2 regions of the Streptomyces sp. C11-1 genome follow, and region 2 is predicted to be linked to the other one. Evidence: riboswitches for the same ligand, from Rfam matches in the RefSeq annotation. Region 2 holds a riboswitch; the other holds the start of a gene.
What was found. A riboswitch is a leader RNA that binds a small molecule or an ion and turns the genes downstream of it on or off. The one in region 2 is predicted to bind glycine.
Positions count from the first base shown of each region.

Region 1: linked by a shared signal. The riboswitch ahead of gcvP (aminomethyl-transferring glycine dehydrogenase) and the one ahead of gcvT (glycine cleavage system aminomethyltransferase GcvT) in region 2 are both predicted to bind glycine.

Region 1 covers NZ_CP134500.1:754,309-764,387, reverse strand. Annotated here, with positions in the region: gene RI138_RS03255 (FHA domain-containing protein) at 6-785, shown strand; gene ftsR (transcriptional regulator FtsR) at 830-1,576, shown strand; gene RI138_RS03245 (bifunctional nuclease family protein) at 1,630-2,103, shown strand; gene RI138_RS03240 (MerR family transcriptional regulator) at 2,272-2,889, shown strand; gene RI138_RS03235 (DNA polymerase IV) at 3,005-4,462, shown strand; gene RI138_RS03230 (PRC-barrel domain-containing protein) at 4,384-4,755, opposite strand; glycine riboswitch at 4,888-4,985, shown strand; gene gcvP (aminomethyl-transferring glycine dehydrogenase) at 5,179-8,064, shown strand; gene RI138_RS03220 (DUF5999 family protein) at 8,168-8,374, opposite strand; gene RI138_RS03215 (hypothetical protein) at 8,702-9,286, opposite strand; gene RI138_RS03210 (glutamate--cysteine ligase) at 9,782-10,079, shown strand, end outside.
Region 2 covers NZ_CP134500.1:5,518,289-5,528,367, forward strand. Annotated here, with positions in the region: gene RI138_RS24495 (sporulation protein) at 1-858, shown strand, start outside; gene RI138_RS24500 (L-serine ammonia-lyase) at 971-2,356, opposite strand; gene glyA (serine hydroxymethyltransferase) at 2,530-3,789, opposite strand; gene gcvH (glycine cleavage system protein GcvH) at 3,808-4,185, opposite strand; gene gcvT (glycine cleavage system aminomethyltransferase GcvT) at 4,308-5,423, opposite strand; glycine riboswitch at 5,601-5,698, opposite strand; gene RI138_RS24520 (AAA family ATPase) at 5,862-6,560, shown strand; gene RI138_RS24525 (enhanced serine sensitivity protein SseB) at 6,646-7,416, shown strand; gene RI138_RS24530 (enhanced serine sensitivity protein SseB C-terminal domain-containing protein) at 7,610-8,356, shown strand; gene RI138_RS24535 (ABC transporter substrate-binding protein) at 8,577-10,079, shown strand, end outside.

The DNA.
Region 1 (10,079 bases), 4.8 Mb from region 2:
CGCCCGTGAAGTTGTTTGCGAAGTTGTTCGGTAAGAGCGCACGCGAGGACAGCAACAGTGCTGCCCGCCACCGTGCTCCGCGCCACGGTCAGGCCGAGGAGCCGGAGGCGGAGCGTCCGCTCTTCCGTGACGAGGTGTCCGGTACCACGGGCGGACCCGGCGTGTCGTCTGTTGACCCTGCCGGTGCCGGGGCAATAGGTTTCGGCGAACCATCAGCCTCAGGTGCAGGTGGAGGGTTCACCCCGGAGGGCTCGTCGATGCCGGTCTGCACGAGGTGCGGTCACCGCAACGCGGAGGCCAGCAGGTTCTGCTCCAACTGCGGTACTCCGCTGAGGGGCGGCGTTCCCGAGCGCGCCTCGGAGACGACGTCGACGATCTCGATCTCGGGTCTTGAGGCGTACGAGGCGGAGGCGACGGGGCAGACGGCTCTGCCCTCGCTCTCCCCGGAGGCTCAGGCGGCCGTCGACGCGCTGCCGGGTGGTTCGGCCCTGCTGGTCGTGCGGCGCGGCCCGAACTCCGGAAGCCGATTCCTGCTCGACAGTGATCTGACGACGGCCGGCCGTCACCCGCAGAGCGACATCTTTCTCGATGACGTGACCGTGTCGCGCCGTCATGTGGAGTTCCGCAGGAGTCCGGACGGTAGCTTCACCGTGGGAGATGTCGGCAGCCTCAACGGCACCTACGTCAACCGTGAGCGCATCGATTCGGTCCAGCTGTCCAACGGCGACGAAGTCCAGATCGGAAAGTACCGCCTGGTCTTCTATGCGAGCCCGCGGGGCGTGTGACCAGCCCCCGGACTCCTTGTCCGGGGGGACCCCCAGGAAGGCCCATGCTGCGAACACCGACAGGCGGTGCCGGTCACGGCGCCGCCACCGCGGAAGAGGGCTCGATGAGCATCGGTACGGTGCTCATCGAGCTGCGCGACGAGTTTCCCGAAGTCACCATCTCCAAGATCCGGTTCCTGGAGGCCGAGGGGCTCATCGAGCCGCAGCGCACTCCTTCCGGATACCGGAAGTTCGCCCCGCGGGATGTGGAGCGCCTCGCCCAGGTGCTGCGCATGCAGCGGGACCACTATCTGCCGCTCAAGGTCATCCGGGAGCACCTGGACGCCCTGGCGCGGGGAGAGCAGCCCGTCCTGCCCTCTCCGGGCGATCGGCGGGACCTGACCGACGGGGTCTGGGACGCCGCAGGTCCGGGTGCGGCCACCGCCGTGCGGATCGGGCGCGCCGAGCTGCTCGCGGCGGCCGAGGTCGATGAGGAGCGGCTGGAGGAGTGGGAGTCCTACGGGCTCATCGTTCCGGCCCCCGAGGGCGGCTACGACGCCGAGATGGTCACCGTAGCCAAGCTGGTCGCTGATCTGGGGCGATTCGGACTCGAACCGCGTCACCTTCGAGCCATGCGGGCCTCCGCCGACCGGGAGGCGGGCCTGGTGGAGCAGGTGGTCGCGCCGCTGCGCCGACACCGTAATCCGCAGACCAGAGCCCATGCGGAGGCCACCGCGAACGAGCTCGCGGAGCTGTCCGTACGGCTGCACGCGGCACTCGTCCAGACCGCTCTGCGGAGCCGTCTGCACTGACCTCGGCGGAGCCCGACTACCCAAACATGGCGAGCACGTCCTAGGGTTGCTGTGTGAACGAGCTCGACGTTGTCGGTGTCCGGGTGGAAATGCCCTCCAACCAACCGATCGTTCTCCTGCGTGAAGTGGGAGGCGACCGGTACCTCCCCATTTGGATCGGTCCTGGTGAGGCGACCGCGATCGCCTTCGCCCAGCAGGGCATGGCTCCGGCCAGGCCGCTGACCCATGACCTGTTCAAGGATGTGCTGGAGGCCGTGGGCCAGGAGCTCACCGAGGTGCGCATCACGGACCTTCGCGAAGGGGTCTTCTACGCGGAGCTGGTCTTCGCCAGCGGGGTGGAGGTGAGCGCCCGGCCGTCCGACGCCATAGCGCTCGCCCTGCGGACCGGCACGCCGATCTACGGCAGTGACGGCGTGCTGGACGATGCGGGCATCGCGATCCCCGACGAGCAGGAGGACGAGGTGGAGAAGTTCCGCGAATTCCTCGACCAGATCTCGCCGGAGGACTTCGGTACGAACAGTCAGTGACCGTCCCGCAGGGGTGTCGTCAGCGCATCCGGCAAGCCTTTCCCGGAAACGAGTCACGGGAAACCACCCTCAGGGTGATTATCACTCGGCGTGCCGAGTGTGGCGATCGTTGACGCACCCCGAGTGACTGCCTACCTTCGAGTGGGCAGGTCAAGGACGGAGGTCGGCGTGAGAAGCAGCGGCGACGGTACGGCGGCTGGTGGGCCGTATCCGCAGCACGGCAGTGGAGCCGACCACGCCATCAGGCAGCCGGTACAGCCGGCCGCGGTGGCAGCGGACGGCGTGGCAGCGGCGAGCGATATCGGCTATCGCGGACCGACGGCGTGCGCGGCGGCGGGCATCACCTACCGCCAGCTCGACTACTGGGCGCGTACGGGCCTGGTCGAGCCGAGTGTGCGTCCGGCCTACGGGTCGGGGACCCAGCGTCTCTACAGTTTCCGGGACGTGGTCCTCCTCAAGATCGTCAAGCGGTTCCTGGACACCGGAGTCGCTCTCCAGAACATCCGCACCACGGTCCAGCATCTGCGGGCCGGGGGCTTTCAGGATCTGGAGCGCATGACGCTGATGAGCGACGGGGCCACGGTCTACGAGTGCTCCTCGCCCGACGAGGTCGTCAGCCTGCTCCAGGGCGGGCAGGGCGTCTTCGGGATCGCCGTGGGCGTCGTCTGGCGGGACGTGGACGTGGCGCTCTCGCAGCTGCACGGGGAGCGGGTCGACACCGGCGAGACGCTCATCGGCCACAACCCCGCGGACGAGCTGGCCCGGCGGCGTAACCGGGCGGGCTGAGCGCCCCGGACGATCCGGGTCGGACGGACAGACAGCTGGACAGCACGGGACGGTCCGGCACCCCACGGGGCGCCGGGCCGTCCCGTTGTCAGTGCCGTAGGGCAGCATCGACGGTGTGAGACCCGCGCCCACCATCCTTCATCTGGACATGGACGCCTTCTACGCGTCGGCGGAGCAGGCGGCCAAGCCGAGCCTGCGCGGCAAAGCGGTCGTGGTGGGCGGCCTCGGGCCGCGCGGAGTGGTCGCCACCGCCTCGTACGAGGCCCGGCGCCTCGGGGTGCACTCGGCGATGCCCACCGCCCAGGCCCGGCGGCTCGCGCCGAACGCCGCTTACCTGGTGCCCCGCTTCTCGCTGTACCGGACGGTGAGCGACCAGGTGATGGAGCTCCTGGGGCGGCTGTCGCCCCTGGTCGAGCCGCTCAGCCTGGACGAGGCCTTCGTCGACCTGGAGGCCGGCGAGGCGGCGGACGACGCGGCGTCGGCCCGGGCGACGGGGGAGGGACTGCGGGCGGCCATCAGGGCGGTGACCGGACTCAGCGGCTCCGTCGGCCTGGCCGGGTCCAAGATGCTCGCCAAGATCGCCTCCGAGCAGGCCAAACCGGACGGGCTGCTGCTCATCGAGCCGGGCACCGAACGCGAGCTGCTCGCCCCCATGTCCGTCCGCGTCCTGCCAGGGGTCGGGCCGGCCACCGGCGACCACCTCAGGCGGGCGGGGATGACCAGCATCCACGACCTGGCCGAGGCGGGCGAGGCGGAGCTCGTGCGGCTGGTCGGCAAGGCCCACGGGCACGGGCTCCACCGGATGGCCCTGGGACTCGACGACCGGCCGGTGGTCGCCGAGCGGGACGCCAAGTCCGTCTCCGTGGAGGACACCTTCGATGTGGATCTCCACGACCGGGTGCGGGTGCGCGCCGAGGTGGAGCGGCTGGCCGTGCGGTGCGTGGAGCGGCTGCGCGCGGCGGACCGGTCGGGGCGCACGGTGGTGCTGAAGGTGCGCCGCTACGACTTCTCCACGCTGACCCGCTCCGAGACGCTCCGGGGGCCCACGGACGACCCCACGGTGGTGCGGGAGGCGGCCGGGCGGCTGCTGGAGTCCGTCGACACCACCGGCGGCGTACGGCTCCTGGGCGTGGGTGTCACGGGGCTGGCCGACTTCACTCAGGAGGATCTGTTCGCGCAGGCCGCCGATGCCCGGGAGCTGGAGCGGCGCTCCCACGAGCCGCAGGAGCAGGCTGTGGGGGCACCCGGAGAGGAGGCCGTCCCGGAACCGGAAGCGGACAGCGCCGAGCAGCTCGCCGCCCGGCGCTGGCCCGCCGGACACGACGTGCACCACGAGGAGCACGGGCACGGCTGGGTGCAGGGGAGCGGCATCGGCCGGGTCACCGTCCGGTTCGAGGAACCGTGGAGCGCGCCCGGCCGGGTTCTCACCTTCCGTATCGACGATGCGCTGCTGCGGCCCGCCGATCCGCTGCCGCTCGTCCGAGAAGCGCCGGACTACTCCTCCTGGCCCGCCAGCCTGCCGAAGTCACGGTCGGTGGACGGTTCCTCCGGGGGCGAGGAGTCCAGTCCGTAATGACGGTAGAGCTGGAGTTCCTGCTCGGGCGAGAGATGCCTGCCGACACCGAAGTCCGGCGCGTTCTTGATCAGCGTGCGGTCGAAGGGGACGCGCAGCGTGTCGTCGACGAATTCGCTGGGTTCCAGGGGAACGAAGGCGTCCCTGCTGAACAGGCCGGTGCGGACGGCCGCCCACTCGGGGACCCCCGTCGCATCGTCGAGATAGACCTCATCCACCGTTCCGATCTTGGTGCCCTTGCGATCGAATGCCTTGCGGCCGATCAGGCGGCGCGGATCGATATCGGTCTGCACGGTGCCTCCCACTGGTCGCAGACTGCTCAGGGCGGTCCCTGATGCCCACCAGCACCACACAAGTGCAGATCCGTGGTGTCGGCCACTTGAGAGCTCCGCGCTGATGGCCGCTGGTAGGCTGGCACTGGCTGCTGACCCCGTGCGGGAGAGTCCTCCGGTGAAGAATCCGGAGGCGCCGAAGGAGCAACTCCTCCCCGGAATCTCTCAGGCCCCCGTACCGCACGGATGAGGTCACTCTGGAAAGCAGGGCGGTTCCGTGCGGGCGCAGGCTCAGGCGGACTCGACCCTCACCGACGGTGAAAGCCGGCACGCCCTTGGGCGGGCCGGCGAAGCTCTCAGGTTGAGATGACAGAGGGGGAGGCCGTCCGGGCACCCGCGCCGTGGTGCCCCTCGCAGGTCGTGACAGACCAGGAGGCCTCCACCATGACCCCCCGTCGCACTCCGCTCTCCCAGCTGGAGCAGGGCATTCCGTTCGAGCAGCGCCACATAGGGCCCGATGCCGAGGCCCAGGCGAAGATGCTCGCCCAAGTCGGCTACGGCTCCCTCGACGAGCTGACCGCCGCCGCGGTGCCCGACGTGATCAAGAGCGCGGAGGCCCTGAACCTTCCCTCGGCGCGCACCGAGGCCGAGGTCCTGGCCGAGCTCCGGTCGCTGGCCGACCGCAACCAGGTGCTCGCCCCGATGATCGGCCTCGGCTACTACGGCACCTTCACGCCGCCCGTCATCCTGCGCAACGTCATGGAGAACCCCGCGTGGTACACGGCCTACACGCCGTACCAGCCGGAGATCTCCCAGGGCCGCCTGGAGGCCCTGCTGAACTTCCAGACGATGGTCGCCGAGCTGACCGGGCTGCCCACCTCCGGCGCCTCCCTGCTCGACGAGGGCACCGCGGCCGCCGAGGCGATGGCGCTCGCCCGGCGCGTCGGCAAGGTCAAGAACGGCGTCTTCCTGGTCGACGCCGACACCCTGCCGCAGACCATCGCGGTGATCGAGACCCGCGCCGAGCCCACCGGCGTCGAGGTCGTCGTCGCCGACCTCAGCGACGGCATCCCCGCCGAGATCGCCGCGCGCGGCGTCTTCGGCGTCCTGCTCCAGTACCCGGGCGCCTCCGGTGCCGTCCGCGCCATCGAGCCCGTCATCGAGCAGGCGCACGAGCTCGGCGCGATCGTCACCGTCGCCGCCGACCTGCTGGCCCTGACGCTGCTCACCTCGCCCGGAGACCTCGGCGCCGACATCGCCGTCGGCACCACCCAGCGCTTCGGTGTCCCGATGGGCTTCGGAGGCCCGCACGCCGGCTTCATGGCGGTCCGCGAGAAGTTCGCCCGCTCCCTGCCCGGCCGCCTCGTCGGCGTCTCCGTCGACGCCGACGGCAACAAGGCCTACCGCCTGGCCCTCCAGACCCGCGAGCAGCACATCCGCCGCGAGAAGGCCACCAGCAACATCTGCACCGCGCAGGTCCTGCTCGCCGTCATGGCCGGGATGTACGCCGTCTACCACGGCCCCGAGGGGCTGCGGACGATCGCCCGGCGCACGCACCGCTTCGCCGCGATCCTGGCCGACGGCCTGCGGGGCGCCGGCGTCGACGTCGTGCACGGCGCGTTCTTCGACACCCTGACCGTGCGGGCGCCCGGCAAGGCGGCGGGGATCGTCGCGGACGCCCGGGAGCGCGGGGTCAACCTGCGCCTCGTCGACGCCGACCACGTCTCCATCGCCTGCGATGAGACCACCACCCGGGCGCAGATCGCCGCTGTCTGGGCCGCCTTCGGCGCCGAGGGCGACATCGAGGCGCTGGACGCCACGGTCGGCGACGCGCTGCCCGAGGGGGCGCTGCGCTCCGACGACATCCTGACCCACCCGGTCTTCCACCAGCACCGCTCCGAGACCGCGATGCTGCGCTACCTGCGCAAGCTCGCCGATCGTGACTACGCGCTGGACCGGGGCATGATCCCGCTCGGCTCCTGCACGATGAAGCTGAACGCGACGGCCGAGATGGAGTCGATCACCTGGCCCGAGTTCGGCGCGCTGCACCCCTTCGCCCCGGCCGAGCAGGCGCAGGGCTTCCTGACCCTCATCCGTGAGCTGGAGGAGCGCCTCGCCGAGGTCACGGGTTACGACGCCGTCTCCATCCAGCCCAACGCCGGTTCGCAGGGCGAGTTCGCGGGTCTGCTGGCCGTGCGGGCGTACCACCGTGCCAACGGTGACGACCAGCGCACCGTCTGTCTCATCCCGTCCTCCGCGCACGGCACCAACGCCGCCAGCGCCGTCATGGCGGGCATGAAGGTCGTCGTGGTGAAGACCGCCGACGACGGCGAGGTCGACATCGCGGACCTGCGCGCCAAGATCGAGCAGTACCGCGACGAGCTCGCCGTGCTCATGATCACCTACCCCTCCACCCACGGGGTCTTCGAGGAGCACGTCGCCGACATCTGCGGCGAGGTGCACGACGCGGGCGGCCAGGTCTACGTCGACGGCGCCAACCTCAACGCGCTTGTCGGACTCGCCAAGCCCGGCAAGTTCGGCGGCGACGTCTCGCACCTGAACCTGCACAAGACCTTCTGCATCCCGCACGGCGGCGGCGGCCCCGGCGTCGGCCCGGTCGGTGTCCGCGCGCACCTCGCCCCGTACCTCCCCAACCACCCGCTCCAGCCCGCCGCGGGCCCGGAGACCGGGGTGGGCCCGATCTCGGCCGCCCCGTGGGGCTCGGCGGGCATTCTGCCGATCTCCTGGGCGTACGTGCGTCTGATGGGCGGCGAGGGTCTCAAGCGCGCCACGCAGGTCGCCGTGCTGGCCGCCAACTACATCGCCAAGCGCCTGGAGCCGCACTTCCCGATCCTGTACAACGGCCCGGCCGGACTGGTCGCGCACGAGTGCATCGTCGACCTGCGGCCCATCTCCAAGGCGACCGGCGTCTCCATCGACGACATCGCCAAGCGCCTGATCGACTACGGTTTCCACTCGCCGACCATGTCGTTCCCGGTCGCCGGCACGCTGATGATCGAGCCGACCGAGAGCGAGGACCTCGCGGAGCTCGACCGGTTCTGCGACACCATGATCGCGATCCGCGCCGAAATCGAGAAGGTCGCCTCCGGCGAGTGGAGCGCGGACGACAACCCGCTGCGCAACGCCCCGCACACCGCGGGCGCGCTGGGCGGTGACTGGGAGCACGGCTACAGCCGCGAGGAGGCCGTCTTCCCGGCCGGTGTGTCCGCCGCCGACAAGTACTGGCCGCCGGTCCGCCGCATCGACGGGGCCTTCGGCGACCGGAACCTGGTCTGCTCCTGCCCGCCGCTGGACGAGTACGACAACTGAAGCGGCCTGTCGTAGGACGTGCGCCCGGAGTGGCGTAGGTCCGGGCATGCGTCGGGGCCGGTGCGGAGATCTCTCCGGGCCGGCCCCTGTTTCGTACGACCGCTCAGGCGGCCTTCACCACGCGGCCCGCTGCCAGCGGCCGGTGCGGGGCGATGATCTGCCCGTCGGGCAGCAGTTCGCCGGTGTCCTCGAAGAGCAGGACGCCGTTGCACAGAAGGCTCCAGCCCTGTTCGGGGTGGTGGGCCGTCAGGCGGGCCGCCTCCCGGTCGGGTGAGTCGGCGGTGGGGCAGGGTGGCTGGTGCTGGCACATGGATGGGTTCTTTCGCTGCGTCGAGTCGAGTGTCCTGCGGCTGGATGAGGTGTTCATGGCCGCCCCCGTATCAGTCGGTCCGGTCCCAGTGTTGCCCTACGGGGGTGATTCCGCAGGGATTTCGCTGCAGCTCCCGTACTCCTCCCATGACGCATCACCCGCGCGGACGGTTCACCGCAACTGCAGGGTCCCTTTGGGTGGTTCGGGGTGGCCGGACGGGACTAGTCCGAGTGGGCAGCAGGACGCCCCCGCAGCGACCCTTTCCGCCGTACGGACGTACGGGGCGGATGCGGGCCGCTACGAGGGCGTGCGGCGGGGCGGGGGCGGTCAGGCCGAGCTGAGCAGAGGCCCGGGCGTCACGCGCAGCGAGATCACCGGCAGCAGGTCGGCGACCCGGTGCAGGCGGTGCGCGGCGATGCCCGGCGGGGCCGGCGCCAGGGGTACCAGCACGTCTGTCGGCGCGAGCACGCCGTCCGCGGGGTCGGCATCGGGGTCGCCGTGCAGCCAGAGGGTGAGCATGTACAGCTCCGGGATGGACAGCAGCCGCGCCTGATAGGTGGCGGCCGACGCCTCCGCCTGCCGCACGGCCAGCTCCGTCGAGGCGAGGTAGGGCCCCTCGAAGAAGTGCGAGAACGTCCAGCCGTCGGGGGTGAGCACGGTGTCCGCCGCGGCCACCGCACGGCCCTCGCTGCGGATCAGGAAGCGCCAGGCAGTGAGGCGCGTGAGGGGAGCTGTCCGGGCGGGAGTGGTCCGGTCCAGCACATGGACGGGAAGCGGTAGCTCGGGGCTCAGCGGTCCCTGGACGGACCGGAGAGCGGACGTTCGGGCCTCGCGGACGGCGGTGGGAGAACCGAGGGCCGCGGACACGCTGCGCAGGGCGGGCGCGGGAGCCGAGGGGACATGCAGCGGCATAGTGGGTCGCCTCTCACTTCGGAGACACGGTGATGCGTGGGCGGGTGCAGACGGCGCTGTCGGCGTTCGGGCCGTAAGAGGCCGATGACGGGCGATGCGTATCAACTCTCTGCCTCGTCCACCGGAGTTTATATGACGCGTGTTCACACAGTGTTTCCGCTAGCAGCCGGGGATATTTCGCGCAAGGCTCCATCCGGACTTCGAGTTGCGGTATTTCTGGTGAAGTGCTCCGCTGTTCCCGGCCTCGACCTGGACCCCTTCCGGCCCTGCGGTAGGCCGAAACTCGTCGGTGTTTCCACCACGGCTTCCGGCATGCTCTCCCCGGGCGAAAATGCCGATGGCCGCATGCCGTAGGAATGTGCCCCCGGTCTCCCTCCACCAGACTATCGGGTATCGGAAGCCCGTGGGGGCGTTACGGATCACTTCCACGGGGCATTATCGATCGTGATGCGAGCGGCCTGGGCCGCGGGCCGCCACTGGAGGAGGGACCCCTCGATGGGGGAGAAGGTCGCCGCGGGAGCCCTTGACCTGTCGGACCGGCAGGAGTACCGCACCAAGCTCAACCAGTGCCTGGAAGGGCTGGGCAGACTTCTGGCGGAGCGGAGGTTCGACCGTCCCCGGAACCTGATGGGGCTGGAGATAGAGCTGAATCTCGCGGGCTCCGACGGCATGCCCCGGATGATGAACCAGCAAGTGCTCCAGCGCATCGCGAGCCGCGATTTCCAGACCGAACTGGGGATGTTCAATCTCGAAGTGAATATCGTCCCGCACCGGCTGGGCGGCCGGGTATTCG
Region 2 (10,079 bases):
CGTGCGGAGGCCGAGCACGACGACGGCGAGCAGGAGGGCATGGTGGTCTTCGAGCGATTCGTCGTCGGCGGTGGCTTCCGCCTGGCCGAGGGCGAGCACCGCACGGTGCCGTTCGCGATCACGCTGCCCTGGGAAACCCCCGTCACCGAGCTTCACGGCCAGCCGCTCGGCATCGTCCTGGGAGTGCGCACCGAGCTCGCGGTGGCCGGTGCCAAGGACCAGGGCGACCTCGACCCCCTCGCGGTCCGCCCCCTGCCGGTGCAGGAGGCGATCCTGGAGGCCTTCGGGCAGCTCGGCCTCGGCTTCAAGTCCGCGGACCTGGAGTACGGCCGGATCCACGGCACTGGTCAGCAGTTGCCGTTCTACCAGGAGATCGAGCTCACCCCGCCCCCGCAGTACGCCGACCGGATCACGGAAATCGAGGTGACCTTCCTGGCCGACCCCGCGGGTATGGAGGTCATCCTGGAGGCCGACAAACGAGGCGGCCTGTTCTCCGACGGCCACGACGCCCTGGGCCGGCACCGCGTCAGTCACGATGACACGGATCGCTGCGACTGGAACGCGACGGTCGGCTCCTGGGCCAGCCAGCTGGCCGATGCCCACTCCGTCCGAGTTTCCCACCATCCGTACGGGCACGGCGACCTGTACGACCACCACGTTCACAAAGACGAGCACAGCCACCACGGACACGACGGGCACCACGGCGGCGAACGGTCCGGTCCCGGCATGGGCACCGTCGTCGCTGCCGGTGCGGCGGGCCTGGCCGTCGGCGTGGTCGGCGGGATGGTCGCCGCCGAAGCCGTCGACGAGATCGGCGACTTCTTCGAAGGCGACGACGAAGAGGGCGAGGAGGCGTAAGCCGTCCTGCTTCGACGGAGCCTACGGGGTGGGCGCGGGCGGCGGGCGGGTCGCCAGCCACGGGCCCTGACAGCGCCGAAAGATGAAAACGCGCTGGTCAGGGCCTATGGCCTCAGCACTCGATGATGTTCACCGCGAGGCCGCCGCGCGCGGTCTCCTTGTACTTCACGCTCATATCGGCCCCGGTCTCCTTCATCGTCTTGATGACCTTGTCCAGGGATACCTTGTGGCTGCCGTCGCCCCGCAGCGCCATCTTCGCGGCGGTCACCGCCTTCACCGCCGCCATGCCGTTGCGCTCGATGCACGGGATCTGGACGAGGCCGCCGACCGGGTCGCAGGTCAGGCCGAGGTTGTGCTCCATGCCGATCTCGGCGGCGTTCTCCACCTGCTCGGGGGAGCCGCCCAGGACCTCCGCCAGGGCACCGGCCGCCATCGAGCAGGCCGAGCCGACCTCGCCCTGGCAGCCGACCTCGGCGCCGGAGATCGAGGCGTTCTCCTTGAACAGCAGGCCGATCGCCCCGGCGGCGAGGAGGAAGCGGACGACGCTGTCCTCCTTCTCCGCCTCGGTGCAGCCGTGGGACGCGAAGTTCATGTAGTAGTGCAGGACGGCGGGGATGATGCCCGCGGCGCCGTTCGTGGGGGCGGTGACGACACGGCCGCCCGCCGCGTTCTCCTCGTTGACGGCCATCGCGTAGAGGGTGATCCACTCCATCGCGTGGGCCTGCGGGTCGCCCTCGGCGCGCAGCTGGCGGGCCGAGTTCGCGGCGCGGCGGCGGACCTTCAGACCGCCGGGCAGGATGCCCTCGCGGGACATGCCGCGCGAGACGCAGGCCTGCATGACGCGCCAGATGTCCAGCAGGCCGGAGCGGATCTCCGCCTCGGTGCGCCAGGCCAGCTCGTTCTCCAGCATCATCGAGGAGATGGAGAGGCCGGTCTCCCGGGCGAGCCGCAGCAGCTCGTCGCCGGTGCGGAAGGGGTGCCGCAGAACCGTGTCGTCCGGGACGATCGGGTTCTCGCCCGCCACCGCGTCCTCGTCCACGATGAAGCCGCCGCCGACCGAGTAGTACGTCTTCTCCAGGACCGGGGCGCCGTCGGTGTCGTACGCGAAGATCGTCATGCCGTTGGCGTGGTACGGGAGCGCCTTGCGGCGGTGCAGTACCAGGTCCGCGTCGAAGTCGAACGGGATCTCGTGCATGCCCAGCAGGTTGATCCGGCCGTTGCCGCGGATCTCCTCGACCCGGGTGTCGGCGTTCTCCACGTCGACGGTCTGGGGCGACTCGCCCTCCAGGCCGAGCAGGACCGCCTTGGGCGTGCCGTGGCCGTGGCCGGTCGCGCCGAGGGAGCCGTAGAGCTCGGCCCGTATCGAGGCGGTGTGCGCGAGCAGGCCTTCGTTCTTCAGGCGGCGCGCGAACATCCGGGCGGCGCGCATCGGGCCCACCGTGTGGGAGCTGGACGGGCCGATACCGACCGAGAACAGGTCGAAGACCGAGATGGCCACGGGAGGACTCCTTGGGGGTTGGTAGACGCCGTTGTCTGCCGGGTGGTGCGGGGGACAAGCGGGGCGAGAGCGGGTCAAGAAGGATGCGGGGGGGACAAGGGGCGGGGCACCGCGCTCACTCTCTCCAGTGTGCGCGGTGCCCCGCCCGCATGTGCGGTACCGCAGGCCAGGTGCTACTTCAGGCCGGGGTACAGCGGGAACTTCTCGGCCAGCGCGACCACGCGGGCCTTCAGGTCGTCCGCGTCGTAGGACGGCTTGAGGGCGGACGCGATGATCTCGGCGACCTCGGTGAACTCCTCGGCGCCGAAGCCGCGGGTGGCCAGCGCCGGGGTGCCGATCCGCAGGCCCGAGGTGACCATCGGGGGACGCGGGTCGTTCGGGATGGCGTTGCGGTTGACCGTGATGCCCAGCTCGTGGAGCCGGTCCTCGGCCTGCTGGCCGTCCAGCTCGGAGTTGCGCAGGTCGACCAGGACCAGGTGCACGTCGGTGCCGCCGGAGAGGACGGAGACGCCGACCTCGGTGACGTCCGGCTGCACCAGGCGCTCGGCCAGGATGCGGGCGCCGTCCAGGGTGCGCTGCTGGCGCTCCTTGAACTCCTCGCCCGCCGCGACCTTGAACGAGACCGCCTTGGCCGCGATCACGTGCTCCAGCGGGCCGCCCTGCTGACCGGGGAAGACCGCGGAGTTGATCTTCTTGGCGAGCTCCTGGGTGGAGAGGATCACGCCGCCGCGCGGACCGCCGAGGGTCTTGTGCGTGGTGGTGGTGACGACATGGGCGTGCGGCACCGGGTTGGGGTGCAGCCCGGCCGCGACCAGGCCCGCGAAGTGCGCCATGTCGACCATCAGGTACGCGCCGACCTCGTCCGCGATACGGCGGAAGGCGGCGAAGTCCAGCTGGCGCGGGTAGGCGGACCAGCCGGCGACGATCAGCTTCGGCTGGGACTCCTTGGCGAGGCGCTCGACCTCCTCCATGTCCACGGTCCCGCTCTCGTCGACGTGGTACGGGACCACGTTGTAGAGCTTGCCGGAGAAGTTGATCTTCATGCCGTGGGTCAGGTGACCGCCGTGGGCCAGGTTCAGGCCCATGATCGTGTCGCCCGGCTTGAGCAGCGCGAACATCGCGGCGGCGTTCGCCTGCGCGCCGGAGTGCGGCTGGACGTTCGCGGCCTCGGCGCCGAACAGGGCCTTGATCCGGTCGATCGCGATCTGCTCGACGACGTCGACGTGCTCACAGCCGCCGTAGTAGCGGCGGCCCGGGTAGCCCTCGGCGTACTTGTTGGTGAGGACGGAGCCCTGCGCCTCCATGACCGCGACCGGGGCGAAGTTCTCCGAGGCGATCATTTCGAGGGTGGACTGCTGACGGTGGAGCTCGGCGTCGACGGCGGCGGCGACGTCCGGGTCCAGCTCGTGGAGGGAGGAGTTCAGAAGCGACATCAGGGGGTCCCTTGGGTCTCAGTTGCCGGAGAACGCGGTGTACTCGTCGGCGGAGAGCAGGTCGGCCGGCTCCTCCGTGACGCGCACCTTGAACAGCCAGCCGCCCTCGAAGGGAGCGGAGTTCACCAGCGAGGGGTCGTCCACGACGTCCTGGTTGAACGCCGTCACCTCACCGGTCACCGGCGAGTACAGGTCGCTGACGGACTTGGTCGACTCCAGCTCGCCGCAGGTCTCGCCCGCGGTCACCGTGTCACCGACCTCCGGGAGCTGGGCGTAGACGACGTCACCGAGCGCGTTGGCCGCGTACTCCGTGATGCCGATCGTGGCCACGCCGTCCTCGACGGCCGACAGCCACTCGTGCTCCTTGCTGTACCGCAGCTGCTGGGGGTTGCTCATGACCTGAATTCTCCTGTACGCGGGGGAGTGCTGATGAACGGTGGTCTTACGGTGTGAGACGGAGGTACGTCACTTCCGTGACGTCCGAGCGCGGGTGGGGAAGCCCGGTTTCTTCCGGGATATCACTTCTGGCGCTTGTAGAACGGCAGCGCGACGACCTCGTACGGCTCGTGCGTGCCCCGGATGTCCACGCCCACGCCCTCGGTGCCCGGGGCGGCGAAGGCCGCGTCCACGTACGCCATGGCGATCGGCTTGCCCAGGGTGGGGGAGGGGGCGCCGGAGGTGACCTCGCCGATCACCTTGCCGTCGGCGACGACCGAGAAGCCCGCGCGGGGTACCCGGCGGCCCTCGGCGATCAGCCCGACCAGCTTGCGCGGCGGGGCGGTCTCGGCGCGCTCGGCGGCGGCGGCCAGGGCCTCGCGCCCGACGAAGTCGCCCTCCTTCTCGAACTTCACGACCCGGCCAAGGCCTGCGTCGAACGGGGTCAGCGCGGTCGTCAGCTCGTGCCCGTACAGCGGCATGCCCGCCTCCAGGCGCAGCGTGTCACGGCAGGAGAGCCCGCACGGGATCAGGCCGTGCGCCTCGCCGGCGTCCGTCAGCGCCCGCCACAGCCGCTCGGCGTGCTCGGGCGCGACGAAGAGTTCAAAGCCGTCCTCGCCGGTGTAGCCGGTACGGGCGATGAGCGCCGGGACCCCGGCGACCGTGCCCGGCAGGCCCGCGTAGTACTTCAGCCCGTCCAGGTCGGCGTCGGTGACCGACTTCATGATCGCGGGGGACTCGGGGCCCTGGACCGCGAGCAGCGCGTACGCGTCCCGGTCGTCGCGCACCTCGGCGTCGAAGCCCTCGGCGCGGGCGGTCAGCGCGTCCAGCACGATCTGGGCGTTGCCCGCGTTGGCGACCACCATGTACTCGGTCTCGCCCAGCCGGTAGACGATCAGGTCGTCGACGATCCCGCCGTCCTCCTGGACGATCATCGTGTAGCGGGCCCGGCCGTTGCCCACGGTGGCGATGTTGCCCACCAGCGCGTAGCTCAGGAAGGCCGCGGCCTCCGGGCCGGTGACGGTGATCTCGCCCATGTGCGACAGGTCGAAGAGCCCGGCCCGGGTCCGTACGGCGTTGTGCTCGTCGCGCTCACTGGCGTACCGCAAAGGCATGTCCCAGCCCGCGAAGTCGGTCATGGTGGCGCCGAGTGAGCGGTGCAGGGCGTCGAGGGCGGTGAGACGGGGGGCAGTGCTCATGGGCAGTGGCTCCAGGGCATGACGACGTCAGGACGGAATCCTCCCCATCTGTCATCGGAACCTGAGAGGTTCGCCGATAGCCCCGCAGGGGGTATGCCCCGGAAGAGGGCGCCCGGTCAGGGGCCTCGGCTTGCACCTTGGGTGGAGCCGCCGAAGCGGCCCGCTTTTCAGATCTGCCTCATCCACGCGGTACGGGGCCTGAGAGATTCAAGGGAGGATCTTGCTCCTTCGGCGCCCGGCTCACACTGTGGCCGGAACTCTCCCGCGCGGATTCGAACGGCCGGTATGCAGTTGGCGGGGTCATCATCGCACGCATCGCGGCGGAGTGGGGAGGCCGGTCCGTGGCGATGTGCGAACCGCGGCGACGGTTGTGCCGCCTTGCCGATTCTTTACACTTCAGGTGCAGGCGGGGGTGGCCCGACAGCAGGGGGATGGGCGATGACGTTGCAGTGGTCGGCACCGACCGCGGGAGTGGCGCACGACGCGATGCCCGCACAGCCCGGCGCACCGGCGCAGGAGCTGCTGAACGACCGCGCGCCGGTGGTACGCGATCTGCGCGGTCGCTCCGGAGACTCCCCCGACAGCCTCGATTTCACCGCCGGGGACATCGTGGTCGTCTCGGGCCTCCCCGGCAGCGGAAAGTCGACTCTCATCCGGCGGACCGTGCAGGGGGACGCCGTCGACTCCCAGAACACCCGGGACAGCTGGGCCGCCGCCCTTCCACGCTTACTCCCCTACGCCCTGTACCGCCCTCTGGTGCGCGCCACCCACTACCTCGGACTCCGCAAGGCCCTGCGCGCCGGCGCGTCCGTCGTCGTGCACGACTGCGGCACCCAGGCCTGGGTGCGCCGCTGGCTCGCCCGGCACGCCGCCGGCCGAGGCCGCACCCTCCATCTCATCCTGCTCGACGTGACCCCCGAGGTGGCCCGGCAGGGGCAGCGCGAACGCGGCCGCGGAGTCTCCGGTTACGCCTTCGCCCGCCACCGGCACGCGGTGGCCCGGCTGCTCGCCGACGTCGAACAGGGGCTGCTGCCCGCGGGGTGCACCTCGGCGGTACTGCTGGACCGCGAGGCCGCGGGCGCGCTCGACCGGATCACCTTCACGCAGGCCGAGGCCCCGCCCGCCCGATCCGGTTAGGGTGCTGGCCGGAGAGCTTCACGGCAGCGGCCGGGGAGCGACGGCCGCGACCCGGGCCGAGACGGCTGAGAGAGGCACAGAGGCAGTGGACATTCCGGCACCCGTCCCGGCACACCCCCAGCAGGGGTGGCCCGCCAACGAGCTCGAAGAGGTGCTGACCGCCTCGCTCGGCGTCGATGACGCGGGCGGCCGCCTCGTCGAGGTGCTCGGCCGCAGCTCCGTGTGGGTGCCGTTGCCCAACGGCGGCACCCCCGCCAGCGCCGACCTCGACCTGCCGATGATGGAGATCGACGGGGCCGCCTTCGTCCCCGTCTTCAGCTCCGAGGGCCAGTTCCTGAGCTGCGTCGGCAGCCATATGTCCTTCGCCGTGGCGCCCGCCCGTGACTTCGCCCGGGGCCTGCCCCCGCAGGTCGGCATCGCCGTGAACCCGGGCGGCGCCGTCGGCATACCGCTGCCGCCGCCCGCCGTCGCCGAACTGTGCCGGGCCGGACGCACCGCCCTGGACGGACCCGCCACCGGCGGCCGGGTCCGGCTGTACGAGCCGGACTGGCAGCACGACCCGGTCGACTTCCTCACCGCCGTCTCCGAGGAGTTCGAGGCCTCGGGTGTGGTGAGCACCGCCCGCCGCGCGCTCGCCAGCATCGAGGGCGGCGACCCCGTCCTCTTCGTCGGCGTCGAGTTCGCCACCTGGGACGGGGCGGGCCAGAGCGCTCCCATGGACGCCCTCGGCCGCGCGCTCGGCCGCGTGGAGGTGCCCTGGCCGGTGAACCTGGTCCTGCTGGACGTGGCCCAGGACCTCGTCGGCGACTGGATGCGCGAGAAGGTGCGCCCGTTCTACCGGCGCGAGGGCCACTGACCGCGAGCGAAGGCGCCCGCGTGCCGACGATGCCGGACCGTGGCGTCAAGCCGGTGTCTGAAGCGGCGCATAAGCTGGTTTGATGGCGAAGCCGCTCCCGTGGGCCCGGAGCGGCGTGAATCCGATGGAACGACGAGGGGCGGGACCCAGGGTGAGTGCGTCGGGCACTGCGGCGGCAGGGCAGGTCGAGCACATGCTGCGCCAGGTGACCCCCGGGCGGTACGACAGCTACGAGGCGCTGCTCGCCGCCCTCGCCGACGGCCGGATCTGGATGCTGCTCTGGCACGGCACAGCCGGTTCACCCGACGCCCAGTACGGCAACATGGAGATCGACGGCCTGGGTTACGCCCCGTGCGTCACCTCCGCCCAGGAGCTCTCCGCCAGCGGCTGGAACCGGGCCCACGAGCTCGTCACCGGACGCGAGATCGCCCGCGCCCTGTTCCCGGACCGCTGGGGCATCTGGCTCAACCCGCACGCTCCCGGCGGCGGCGTCGGCGTCCCCTGGCTCGACCTGCGCCGGATCGCCACCGGCCTCGACCGGCTGCCCGCCGGGCCGCTCCGGCTGACCGAGCCCGCCATCGAGCTCCCGCAGTTCTACGCCCTGCTCACGCAGAACGCCCACCGCACCGCCGCGGTCCGCTCCCTGCGCCGCGCCTGGGTCCACCCCGCGGTCGGCGTCCCGTATCTCGCCATCGGCCTCGACCTCTACGACACCGGCCGCGCCTCCGTCGAGGCGGTGCGCGCGATGATGCGGGAGTCGGTCGGCGCGGTCCCCGACGGGCTGCCGGTCTCCACCGTCGCCATGTCCGACGAGTACGACCCCGTGGCGATGTGGCTGCACGCCAACGCGCGCCCCTTCTACGACCGTGAGGCGCACGCCCCCGCGGGCTCCCCGCCCGTCGCCGCCCCCGGTTACGGATATCCGCCCCAGCACCGCTGAGCTGCGCCGGAGGCGTGCGAGGTCCAGGCCGCCGGGGTGAACTTCCCCAGATGTCCGGCTTGTTAACTCCGGGCGGGAGGATGTCCCGTAACTGGACGGTTTGTTAACTGTCCGGGTCTCGACTAGGTCTCACCGCTATCCGGACTGTTCTCTTGCGGTGTACCCCGTCTGTAGTGTGCGGCCATCAAACCTCACCACATGGCGAACCAGGGGTGGACCCATGCGCATATTCAAGTCCCGGACTGCCCGGGCGATCACGACAGCGGTCGCTGTCGGTCTGATCGCCACGGGCTGTTCCAGCGAGCGGGACGGGGGCGAATCCAAGGGGGGAGACAAGGACACCTTCGTCTTCGCCGGATCCGGTGACCCCGGTTCCCTCGACCCCGCCCTCGCGAGCGACGGCGAAACGTTCCGAGTCACCCGCCAGGCCTTCGAGGCGCTGCTGGAGCACGAGCCCGGCGGCAGCAAGCTCGTCGGCGGTCTCGCCGAGAACTGGGAGAGCGACCCGGCCGGCAAGGTCTGGACGTTCAACCTGCGCGAGAACGTGAAGTTCCACGACGGCGAGGCGTTCAACGCCGCCGCGGTCTGCGCGAACTACGACTACTGGTTCAACTGGAAGGGCACGTACCAGTCCAGCGCGGTCTCCTACTACTGGCAGAGCATCATGGGCGGGTTCGCGAAGAACGAGGACCCCGAGACGCCCAAGCCGAACTACAAGTCCTGCACCGCCAAGGACGAGAACACGGCCGTCATCGAGGTGAACGAGCCCTCGGCGAACCTGCCGGGCGGATTCTCCCTCCAGGCGCTCGCGATCCACTCGCCGAAGGCGCTCAAGGAGTACGCGAAGCAGGACGCGACCGCCAAGGGCGACGCGATCACGTACCCCAAGTACAGCCAGGAGGCCGGCACGGTCGCCGGTACCGGCCCGTACAAGATCGTCAAGTGGAACAAGGGCAACAAGGAAGTCTCCCTTGAGCGCTTCGACGGCTACTGGGGCGACAAGGCCAAGGTGAAGAACCTGGTCTTCCGCACCATCTCCACAGAGGAGACCCGCCGCCAGGCCCTCCAGGCCGGTGACATCGACGGCTACGACCTGGTCGCCCCGGCCGATGTGACGACGCTGGAGAAGCAGGGTTACGAGGTCCCGACCCGTGACGTCTTCAACATCTTCTACGTCGGCATGAGCCAGGGCGCGAACCCGGCGCTGAAGAAGCCCGAGGTCCGTCAGGCGATCACGCACGCCATCGACCGCGAGAACCTCGTCAACACCCAGCTGCCCGAGGGCGGCAAGGTCGGCACCCAGTTCATGCCCGACACGGTCGCCGGCTACTCGGACAAGGTGAAGACGTACCCGTTCGACACCGCCAGGGCGAAGGACCTCCTCAAGCAGGCCGGTGAGGAGAAGCTGAGCATCGACTTCTGCTACCCGACCGAGGTCACCCGCCCGTACATGCCTGCCCCGCAGGACCTGTTCGAGCTGATGAAGGCCGACCTGGAGAAGGCCGGCATCACGGTCAAGCCGAAGGCCATGAAGTGGGCCCCGGACTACCTGGACGCCACCGAGGCCGGCTCCTGCGCCCTGCACCTGCTCGGCTGGACCGGTGACTTCAACGACGGCTTCAACTTCATCGGCACCTGGTTCGCCGGGCCCGACAAGCAGTGGGGCTTCAAGGACCAGAAGGTCTTCGACGCCGTGAACGCCGCTTCCAGGGCCACCGACTCC